DNA from 2 places in the Streptomyces sp. NPDC006365 genome. Region 2 is predicted to be linked to the other one. Evidence: riboswitches for the same ligand, from Rfam matches in the RefSeq annotation. Region 2 holds a riboswitch; the other holds the start of a gene.
What was found. A riboswitch is a leader RNA that binds a small molecule or an ion and turns the genes downstream of it on or off. The one in region 2 is predicted to bind thiamine pyrophosphate.
Positions count from the first base shown of each region.

Region 1 (4,347 bases), on a different contig from region 2:
CACTCCTTGTGATCTGGTGTGTACGTTCAGCAAGATGCCAGCAGTGTCAGGTGGATGGTTCCTGGCCAGTCGACGGCAGACGGCGGGGTAGGCGATGCGCGAGTCAGTAGTACAGGCAGAGATCATGATGAGCTTTCTCGTCTCGGAGGAGCTCTCCTTCCGTATTCCGGTGGAGCTTCGATACGCGACCTGTGATCCCTATGCCGTGCGTCTGACCTTCCACCTGCCCGGTGATGCCCCGGTGACCTGGGCCTTTGGCCGGGAGCTGCTGATCGATGGGGTGGGGCGGCCGTGTGGGGTCGGCGATGTGCACATTGCGCCCGCCGGCTCCGAGGGGTTCGGCGATGTGCTGATCCGGCTCCAAGTGGGCGCCGACCAGGCGCTGTTCCGCTGCGGAGCGGTGCCGCTCGTGGCGTTCCTCGACCGCACGGACAAGCTGGTGCCACTCGGCCAGGAGCACTCCCTTGCCGACTTCGACACACATCTCGACGAGGCCCTGGACCGCATCCTGGCGGAGGAACAGAGTGCGGGCTGAATCGTACGGTGCTCAGGGTGCCGTAACGCTTCAGCGCTTGCGGCGGCGGCCCCTCCCCCCGAGTACCGGCGTCCTGACGCCCGCCTGGGTCTGCTCCGGAGGCTGTGCCTGCGTAGGCGTCTGCGTCTCAGATCCGGATCCGGGGCGGTCCGCTGAGACCACCAGAGCGGCCAGGGCCGTAGTGACCGGTACGGAGGCGACCAGGCCGATCGAGCCGACGAGTGTACGCACGATCTCCTCAGCGACCAGCTCACTGTTGGCCACCGTCCCCACGCTGCTCTGAGCGATCGAGAACAGCAGCAACAGGGGCAGCGCGGCGCCCGCATACGCGAGGACGAGCGTGTTGACGACGGACGCGATGTGGTCCCGGCCGATACGGATGCCCGCCCGGTACAACCCGCGTCGGCCCATCGACGGATTGGCCGCGTGCAGCTCCCAGACCGCCGACGTCTGTGTCACCGTCACATCGTCGAGCACACCGAGCGAACCGATGATGACGCCCGCGAGCAGCAGACCGCTCATGTCGATGCTCGGATACAGGCCATGGATCAGACCGGTGTTGTCATCCGTGTTGCCAGTGAGTGCGGACCAGCCGATGAACAGTGAGCCGAGCACCCCGATCAGCAGCAGCGAGAGCAGTGTTCCGAGCACCGCGACCGATGTTCGGGCGGACAGTCCATGGCAGGCGTAGAGCGCGATCAGCATGATCGCGCTCGCCCCGACGACCGCCACGACCAAGGGGTTCGAGCCCTGCAGGATCGCAGGCAGGATAAAGAACGTCAGGAGGAGGAAGCTGACGGCCAGCGAGATCAGCGCCATGACACCGCGCATCCGGCCCACCACGACCACGGCGAGCGCGAAGATTCCGGCGAGCAGCGCCAGCGGGAGCCTTCGGTTCACGTCGGTGACCGAGTACTGGAGGTCCTTGGGAGCGTCGGGCGCGTACGCCACGATCACATCCTGCCCCTGGCTCAGCTGCCGAGACGAGTCCGGCTGGACGATCTCCGTGAAGGTACGGCCCTTGTCCTTGCCGGTGTCGACCCGGACCGTCGCCTTCTTGCAGGTGCCGGTCGCCTGCTGCTGAGCGGACGAGCCCTCCGCGGTCGAGGTGTCGCCGGTCGGGGTGCCCCCGGAGGCGTTGACGGACTTGCAGTCCACCTCGTCGACCTTGGTCACCGTGGCCTCTTGCGTCTGCCGGTCGAAGCCGACGCCGGTGCGTTCGTGGGGTGGGGCGCCGCCGGGCCACAGCACGGCCAGGCCTACGACGACTGCCGTGGCGAAGGGAATCAGCACCGCGGCGATGACCTTGCGCAAGTGTTTGGACACGGGGGCTGGAGGGCCATGGCCATGGCTATGCGCATGGCTGTGACCATGACCGTCACCAGAGCCGTGGTTGTCGCCGGGGCCGGGCCCGTGCGGCGGCTCGGAGGGGGGAAGCGGGGGCTGATGCGTTGTAGTCACCGACCGATCATCGCAAGAACGGAAGGGGCCCACTGTTCAGCGCGCCCACTATGACGCTAGCGTGGAGGGACCTTTTGCACACGCGGGAGCTCGGAGCACCGGGCTGAGAGGGCGCTGACCTCCGTCCCAGCGATGTTTCACGTGGAACATCGCCGTACGGAAACCGCTGCGTCGACCGCTGAACCTGTTACCGGGTAATGCCGGCGTAGGGAGTAGGTCTCATGACCAACAAGGACGTACGCACGCCTGCCTCCAAGGAGACGGACGAGGACTCAGCCTCGTCCGGGAACGGCGAGGCCGGGAAATCCATCGGCTGGCACAAGGCATATGTCGAGGGCTCGCGCCCCGATCTACGGGTGCCGGTCCGCCAGGTCCACCTCACCAACGGGCAGTCAGTCACCCTGTACGACACCTCCGGCCCGTACACCGATCCAGCCATCGACACCGATGTCCGCAGGGGCCTGACGCCGCTGCGCGAGAACTGGATCATCGCCCGCGGCGACACAGAGGAGTATGCGGGCCGTCCCATCCGCCCCGAGGACGACGGGATCAAGCACACCTCGCCGCGTGGCGGACTGCGCAACCTGGACGCCGTCTTCCCAGGACGTCCGCGCCAGCCGCGCCGGGGCACAGGCAGTACGGCCGTCACACAACTCGCGTACGCACGACGTGGCGAGATCACACCGGAAATGGAGTTCGTGGCAGTCCGCGAGAACGTCGACCCCGAGGTCGTACGTGAGGAGATCGCCGCGGGGCGGGCCGTGCTGCCTGCAAACGTCAACCACCCGGAGATCGAGCCGATGATCATCGGCAAGCGGTTCCTGGTGAAGGTCAACGCCAACATCGGTAATTCGGCGGTGACTTCCTCCATCGAGGAGGAGGTCGAGAAGATGACCTGGGCGACCCGTTGGGGTGCCGACACGGTCATGGACCTGTCCACCGGCCGGAACATCCACACCACCCGGGAGTGGGTGCTGCGCAACTCCCCCGTCCCCATCGGCACGGTGCCGCTCTATCAGGCGTTGGAGAAGGTCGACGGCCGTGCCGAGGAGTTGACCTGGGAGATCTACAAGGACACGGTCATCGAGCAGGCCGAGCAGGGCGTGGACTACATGACCGTCCACGCGGGCGTGCGCCTGCCGTACGTACCGCTCACCGCGAACCGCAAGACCGGCATCGTCTCGCGTGGCGGCTCGATCATGGCGGCCTGGTGCCTGGCGCATCACAAGGAGTCGTTCCTCTACGAGAACTTCGAAGAGCTGTGCGAGATCCTGGCCGCCTACGACGTCACGTACTCGCTCGGCGACGGGCTGCGGCCCGGCTCGATCGCGGACGCCAACGACGAGGCCCAGTTCGCGGAGTTGAGGACGCTCGGGGAACTCAACACGATCGCCAAGCGTTTCAACGTACAGACCATGATCGAGGGCCCGGGACATGTCCCGATGCACAAGATCAAGGAGAACATCGACCTTCAGCAGGAGATCTGCGATGAAGCTCCGTTCTATACGCTCGGCCCGCTGACGACGGACGTCGCGCCGGCGTACGACCACATCACCTCCGGCATCGGTGCCGCGATGATCGCCTGGTGGGGCACGGCCATGCTCTGCTACGTCACGCCCAAGGAACACTTGGGCCTGCCCAACCGTGACGACGTCAAGACCGGCGTCATCACCTACAAGATCGCCGCCCACGCAGCCGACCTCGCCAAGGGGCACCCAGGTGCACAGGAATGGGACGACGCGCTGTCCGATGCTCGCTTCGAGTTCCGCTGGGAGGACCAGTTCAACCTGGCCCTCGACCCCGACACGGCCCGAGAGTTCCATGACGAAACCCTCCCGGCAGAGCCCGCCAAGACGGCCCACTTCTGCTCGATGTGCGGGCCGAAGTTCTGCTCGATGAAGATCAGCCACAGCATCACAGAGCAGTTCGGCGGTACGGCTGCTGCGGGGGCGACGGCCGAGGAAGTCGCTGAGGGGATGCTGCAAAAGTCGAAGGAGTTCGCGGCCAGCGGGAACAGGGTGTACCTGCCGCTGGCGGACTGAGGAGCCGTCGAACTCATGCTCAGTCGGGCCCCTCTCCGTCAGCGCCGGAGGGGCCCGCTCTGAGGTTCTCCGCGTCTGCGGAGAACCTGCTGTTACGGGATACGATCGCGTCCATGTCAGACGGGAGCCGGAGATTGCGGCGGCTGCGCGCACGTTCGGCAGAGATCTTCTGGGCCATGGACCGTGCGTTGGGTGGCGACCAGCCGCCAACGAGCATGCAACGGTTGGCGGCGCGGTACCCGCTTCGGGTCGGCATGGTGGGCAGTGTCTTCGCGTCCGGGGCTTTCGCGTTGCTGGCGCTCACAAGCG
Region 1 is NZ_JBIAHS010000004.1:388,149-392,495, forward strand. Features, by position in the region: gene ACFYO0_RS15010 (SsgA family sporulation/cell division regulator) at 95-535, shown strand; gene ACFYO0_RS15015 (YibE/F family protein) at 566-1,996, opposite strand; TPP riboswitch at 2,069-2,225, shown strand; gene thiC (phosphomethylpyrimidine synthase ThiC) at 2,218-4,038, shown strand.
Region 1: linked by a shared signal. The riboswitch ahead of thiC (phosphomethylpyrimidine synthase ThiC) and the one ahead of ACFYO0_RS04690 (hypothetical protein) in region 2 are both predicted to bind thiamine pyrophosphate.

Region 2 (4,347 bases):
CGCCCAGGACAGCAGGCAGGCGACGAGAGCCGCAGTGAGGAGGGCGGGCAGCGCGCGTCTGGCTTGGCGGCACAGTAAGCGCAGGTGGGGGGTGGTCTGCACAGAGTTCCCTTTCAACGGAAGGGGAGGGAGGGGTGGGAGCGCTCCCAGTGGCAGCTTTTTCGAGAGAAGCAATGAAACGGTTCGGCGTCAAGGGTTCGGACGTCGTTGTAGAAAGCGCTGTCATGACTCTCGACAAGCGCAACGGCCGCACCTCATCCTTCAGCAGACGCGTGGCATGAGCGCGACAGAAGGGGCTTCTTCATGATCAGACGCAGGTCACTACTGGCTGCGGCGGGCGGTACGTTCCTCGGTAGTGCCCTGGCGACGGGCACTGCCCGGGCCGACGCGACCATCGCGGTCAACCCCGGTACGACGTACGGACGTTGGGACGGCTGGGGTACCTCCCTGGCCTGGTGGGCCAACGTGTTCGGGGCGCGCGACGACTTCGCCGACGCCTTCTTCACCACCAAGTCCGTCGCCTACAACGGCCGTACGCTGCCGGGTCTGGGCCTGAACATCGCCCGCTACAACCTCGGCGCGTGCAGTTGGAACAGCGTGGAGGGCGAAAGCATGGTGGCGTCGCCCAACATCCCCCGCTTCAAGCAGATCGAGGGCTTCTGGCAGGACTGGAACAACGAGGACCCGACGTCCTCCGCCTGGAAGTGGTCCGCTGACGCCCCCCAGCGCGCCGCGCTCGTCAAGGCGACCGCACGGGGCGCGGTCAGCGAGCTGTTCGCCAACTCCCCGATGTGGTGGATGTGCCTCAACCACAACCCCTCGGGCGCCGCCGGCGGCGGCAACAACCTCCAGTCCTGGAACTACCGCCAGCACGCCTCCCACCTGGCCGCCACCGCCCTGTACGCGAAGAACAACTGGGGCGTGAACTTCGCGACCGTCGACCCGTTCAACGAGCCCTCGTCCAACTGGTGGACGGCCACCGGACGGCAGGAGGGCTGCCACATGGACGCCACCGTCCAGTCGGCCGTCCTCCCGCTTCTGCGCAGCGAACTCGACAAGCGCGGACTGACCGGTACGCGGATCTCGGCCTCCGACGAGACCAGCTACGACCTGGCGCGCACGACATGGAACTCGTTCAGCTCGTCGACCAAGGCGCTGGTCGGCCGCGTCAACGTGCACGGCTACCAGGGCTCCGGCGGCCGACGCGACCTCCTCTACACCGACGTCGTGACCACGGCGCGCAAGCAGCTGTGGAACTCCGAGTACGGCGACAGCGACGGCACCGGCCTCACCATGGCGAGCAACCTGTGCCTGGACTTCCGCTGGCTGCACCCCACGGCCTGGTGCTACTGGCAGGTGATGGACCCGTCCGCCGGCTGGGCGATGATCCACTACGACGAGAACACGCTCCAGGCCGGCGCCGTCCAGACGAAGTACTACGTGATGGCACAGTTCAGCCGTCACATTCGCCCCGGCATGACGATCCTCGACACGGGCGTCGGCTACGCGGTGGCCGCCCTGGACACGGCGGCTCGACGCCTGGTCATCGTGGCCGTCAACACCGGCGCGGCCCAGACCCTGACCTTCGACCTCTCCCGCTTCGGCACGGTGACCGGCGGCACGGGCGGTCTGGTCCGCCGCTGGAACACGGTCACCGCAGGCGGTGGCGACCTCTACACGGAGCGCGCGGACACGTACCTCAGCGGCAAGCTGCTGCGAGTGCCGTTCGGCGCGGGTGCGGTGCAAACGCTTCAGGTGGATGGCGTGGTGGTGTGAGGCGCCGACTGACGAGCGGCGCCTGAGGCGCCGCGCCCGGTCACGTGGCCGGCGCCGTCAGCGTGTGCTCGCCCCCGGAATCGCCACTGGTCGCGCGGACGAGCGCGATCTCGCGCCTACGGGGGCCGTGACCGAGCTGGTCAACTCCCTCAAGGGCGTCTCCGAGCAGCAGAACCCACCGACCTGCACTGCACTGCACATGAATCCGGTAGCCGTGGACGGCGAGGTGGCCAACGAGGCCGCGCATGATCTGCGTACGGGATTCGGGCGTCGGATTCACGACCGCGAGCGACCAGGCGGCCGGCCAGGGTGGTGTACGGCCGCTCGTTCCGCCGTGGCGTCCAGATTGGCGCGAAGTTCGCCGACCTGTCCGGGCGAGATCACCTCGAGCACCGTCCGGATCGGCGGCCGGTCGACCGCCATCGCGATGCGCAGGGACTCATCTGTCGGGCTGTCGTCCTCGCGGGCTGCGGCCCCCACGGTGACATCCATGGATCGCACCGTAGTGCGGCAACTGTCCGCGGGCGCAGGGCACACAAAAAACCTACGAGACGGGCTCCCTGCGCCGGCATTGTCCGGATCAGGTTCCAGGGGTCGCCGTCCAGTCTCTCGACCTTCCAGCCTCTCAGCCCGACAGTCGCAGTCGGCCCGAGCGGAAGCCGAAGCTTTCCGCCGAAGTCGGCTACTCCCGTCGAACTCCCTCGCTCGTCCCGTAGGCACTTTTAGTTTAACGCGGTCGATAGCATACGTAACCCCCCCAAATCAAGATTTTCCCGCACTCCTCGCGCCCGGAGCCCACGGCCACGCAGTCGCCGCGTACGGGCGCAGGGGCAGGTGGGTGCCGGAGTGGACCGCGACGGCCGGCTCGCCACATGCCGCCAGGGTGGGTAGGCGGTGCCGAGGCCGGAATGCGGAGCTCCTCGCCCGGCGCGGTCTGCTGCCGACGTGGACTGGGACCGCTTCCTGTCGCCGTTCACCGTGTCGCGGGCCGGTTGCCGTGCGCCGTCGCGGACGCCTCCTACTTCTCTGCGTCACTACGTCACTCGTTGTGGAGTACCTCCGCGATCGTGAGCCGGGCCGCCCTGCGGGACGGGACGAAGGCACCCAGGCCGGTGATCACGACGCCCGCGAAGGCCAGGGCGGTGAGGGAGAGGGGCTGCCAGACGTCCGTCATGTACGCGGGGAGGGCGAGGTCCACCGCTTCGGCCATCTCCGGGACGATCAAGTGGTGACCGGCGATGCCGAGGGGGATGCCGAGCAGGCCGCCGGCCACGCCCAGGGCCGCCATGGAGGACACCATCATCATCGTCACCTGGCGTGGCGTCATGCCGATGGACTTGAGCATCCCCAGGTCGCGGCGGCGCTCGCGGGTGTTGAGCACGACGGTGTTGAAGACGCCGAGGGACGCGACCGCGGCCAGCATGAGGGTGAGGATCGACGCCGAGCCGACGATGGTCCGGGTCACGGCGTTCGGACCGTTCGCCGTCGGGCTGACCCCGGGATCGGCGGCCCGAGCCGCGGACATGTAGGCGTCCGTGTCCGTGCCTTGAGCGAGCTTGACGTGATAGGCGATGGCTTTCTCTTGCGGCGCCAGCGCGGTCATCGTTGCCCAACTCGCGTACACATTACGGGCATTGCCGCCGAACGCCTCGCCGACGACCGTCACGCGTTCCCGACGGTCGCCCTTCTCCAGGAGCATGCTGTCGCCGACCTTCAGGCCGCGCTCGCGCAGGAACGGCGTCGGGGCGACGATCTCGTCCGTGTCGCGCATCCACCGTCCCTCGACGAGTACGTCGCCCATGGCGGGCCGGTCCCCCCGCCGGCCTTCGACATCCACCCCTCGCGGGTACCCGGCAGCGCGCGCGTCGACGTACCCCCGGGCGGTTACCTCGCTCGCGCCGGGCAGGGAGCGCAGGAGTGACTCGAGTTCCCGGTCCCCATGCTCCGGATCGATTGCCCGGCCGTCCTTGAAGCTGCCGGTGTACACCACGACTTGGTGGGCGTCTTCGCCCACGCTCCCGAACCGGGTCATCGTCGTGGCCAGGCCCGTCGCGAACGTCACGGTGGTCACCCCGAGGACCACGGCCGCGAGTGTGAGCGCGCTGCGGCCCGGGCGGGCGAACGGCAGGCCCAGACCCAGGCTGACCGAGCGCGGCAGTCCGCTGCCCGCCAGCCGGCGCTGGATCCGCAACGCCCGGCCGGTGCGCTGCGCGCTTCCCGCGCTGATCGCCCGCGCCGCTGACATCCGGTGCGCGCGCAACGCGGGAATGAGCGCGGCGAGAACGACGACGGACGGCAGACCCAACAGGGCGACGGCGTTCACCCAGGTCGGGACACCACCGACGCTGTCGCGCAGCACGCCCGCGTCGGGACCCGTGAAGGCGAACTCCAGCAGGGGCCGGGCCAGGACATTGCCGATGACGGTGCCGAGTACGCACCCGACGACCGCCGGGACGGACACCATCGCGAGGTAGACGGCGACCACTTGGCCAGGCGTGAAGCCGATGGCCTTGAGTATCCCGATGTGCCGGAAGCCGGAGATGACCGCGCCGCTCACCACGTTGCCGACGA
Region 2 is NZ_JBIAHS010000001.1:1,007,863-1,012,209, forward strand. Features, by position in the region: gene ACFYO0_RS04675 (GDSL-type esterase/lipase family protein) at 1-102, opposite strand, end outside; gene ACFYO0_RS04680 (beta-1,6-galactanase) at 304-1,776, shown strand; gene ACFYO0_RS04685 (hypothetical protein) at 1,817-2,056, opposite strand; gene ACFYO0_RS04690 (hypothetical protein) at 2,053-2,268, opposite strand; TPP riboswitch at 2,317-2,489, opposite strand; gene ACFYO0_RS04695 (FtsX-like permease family protein) at 2,816-4,347, opposite strand, start outside.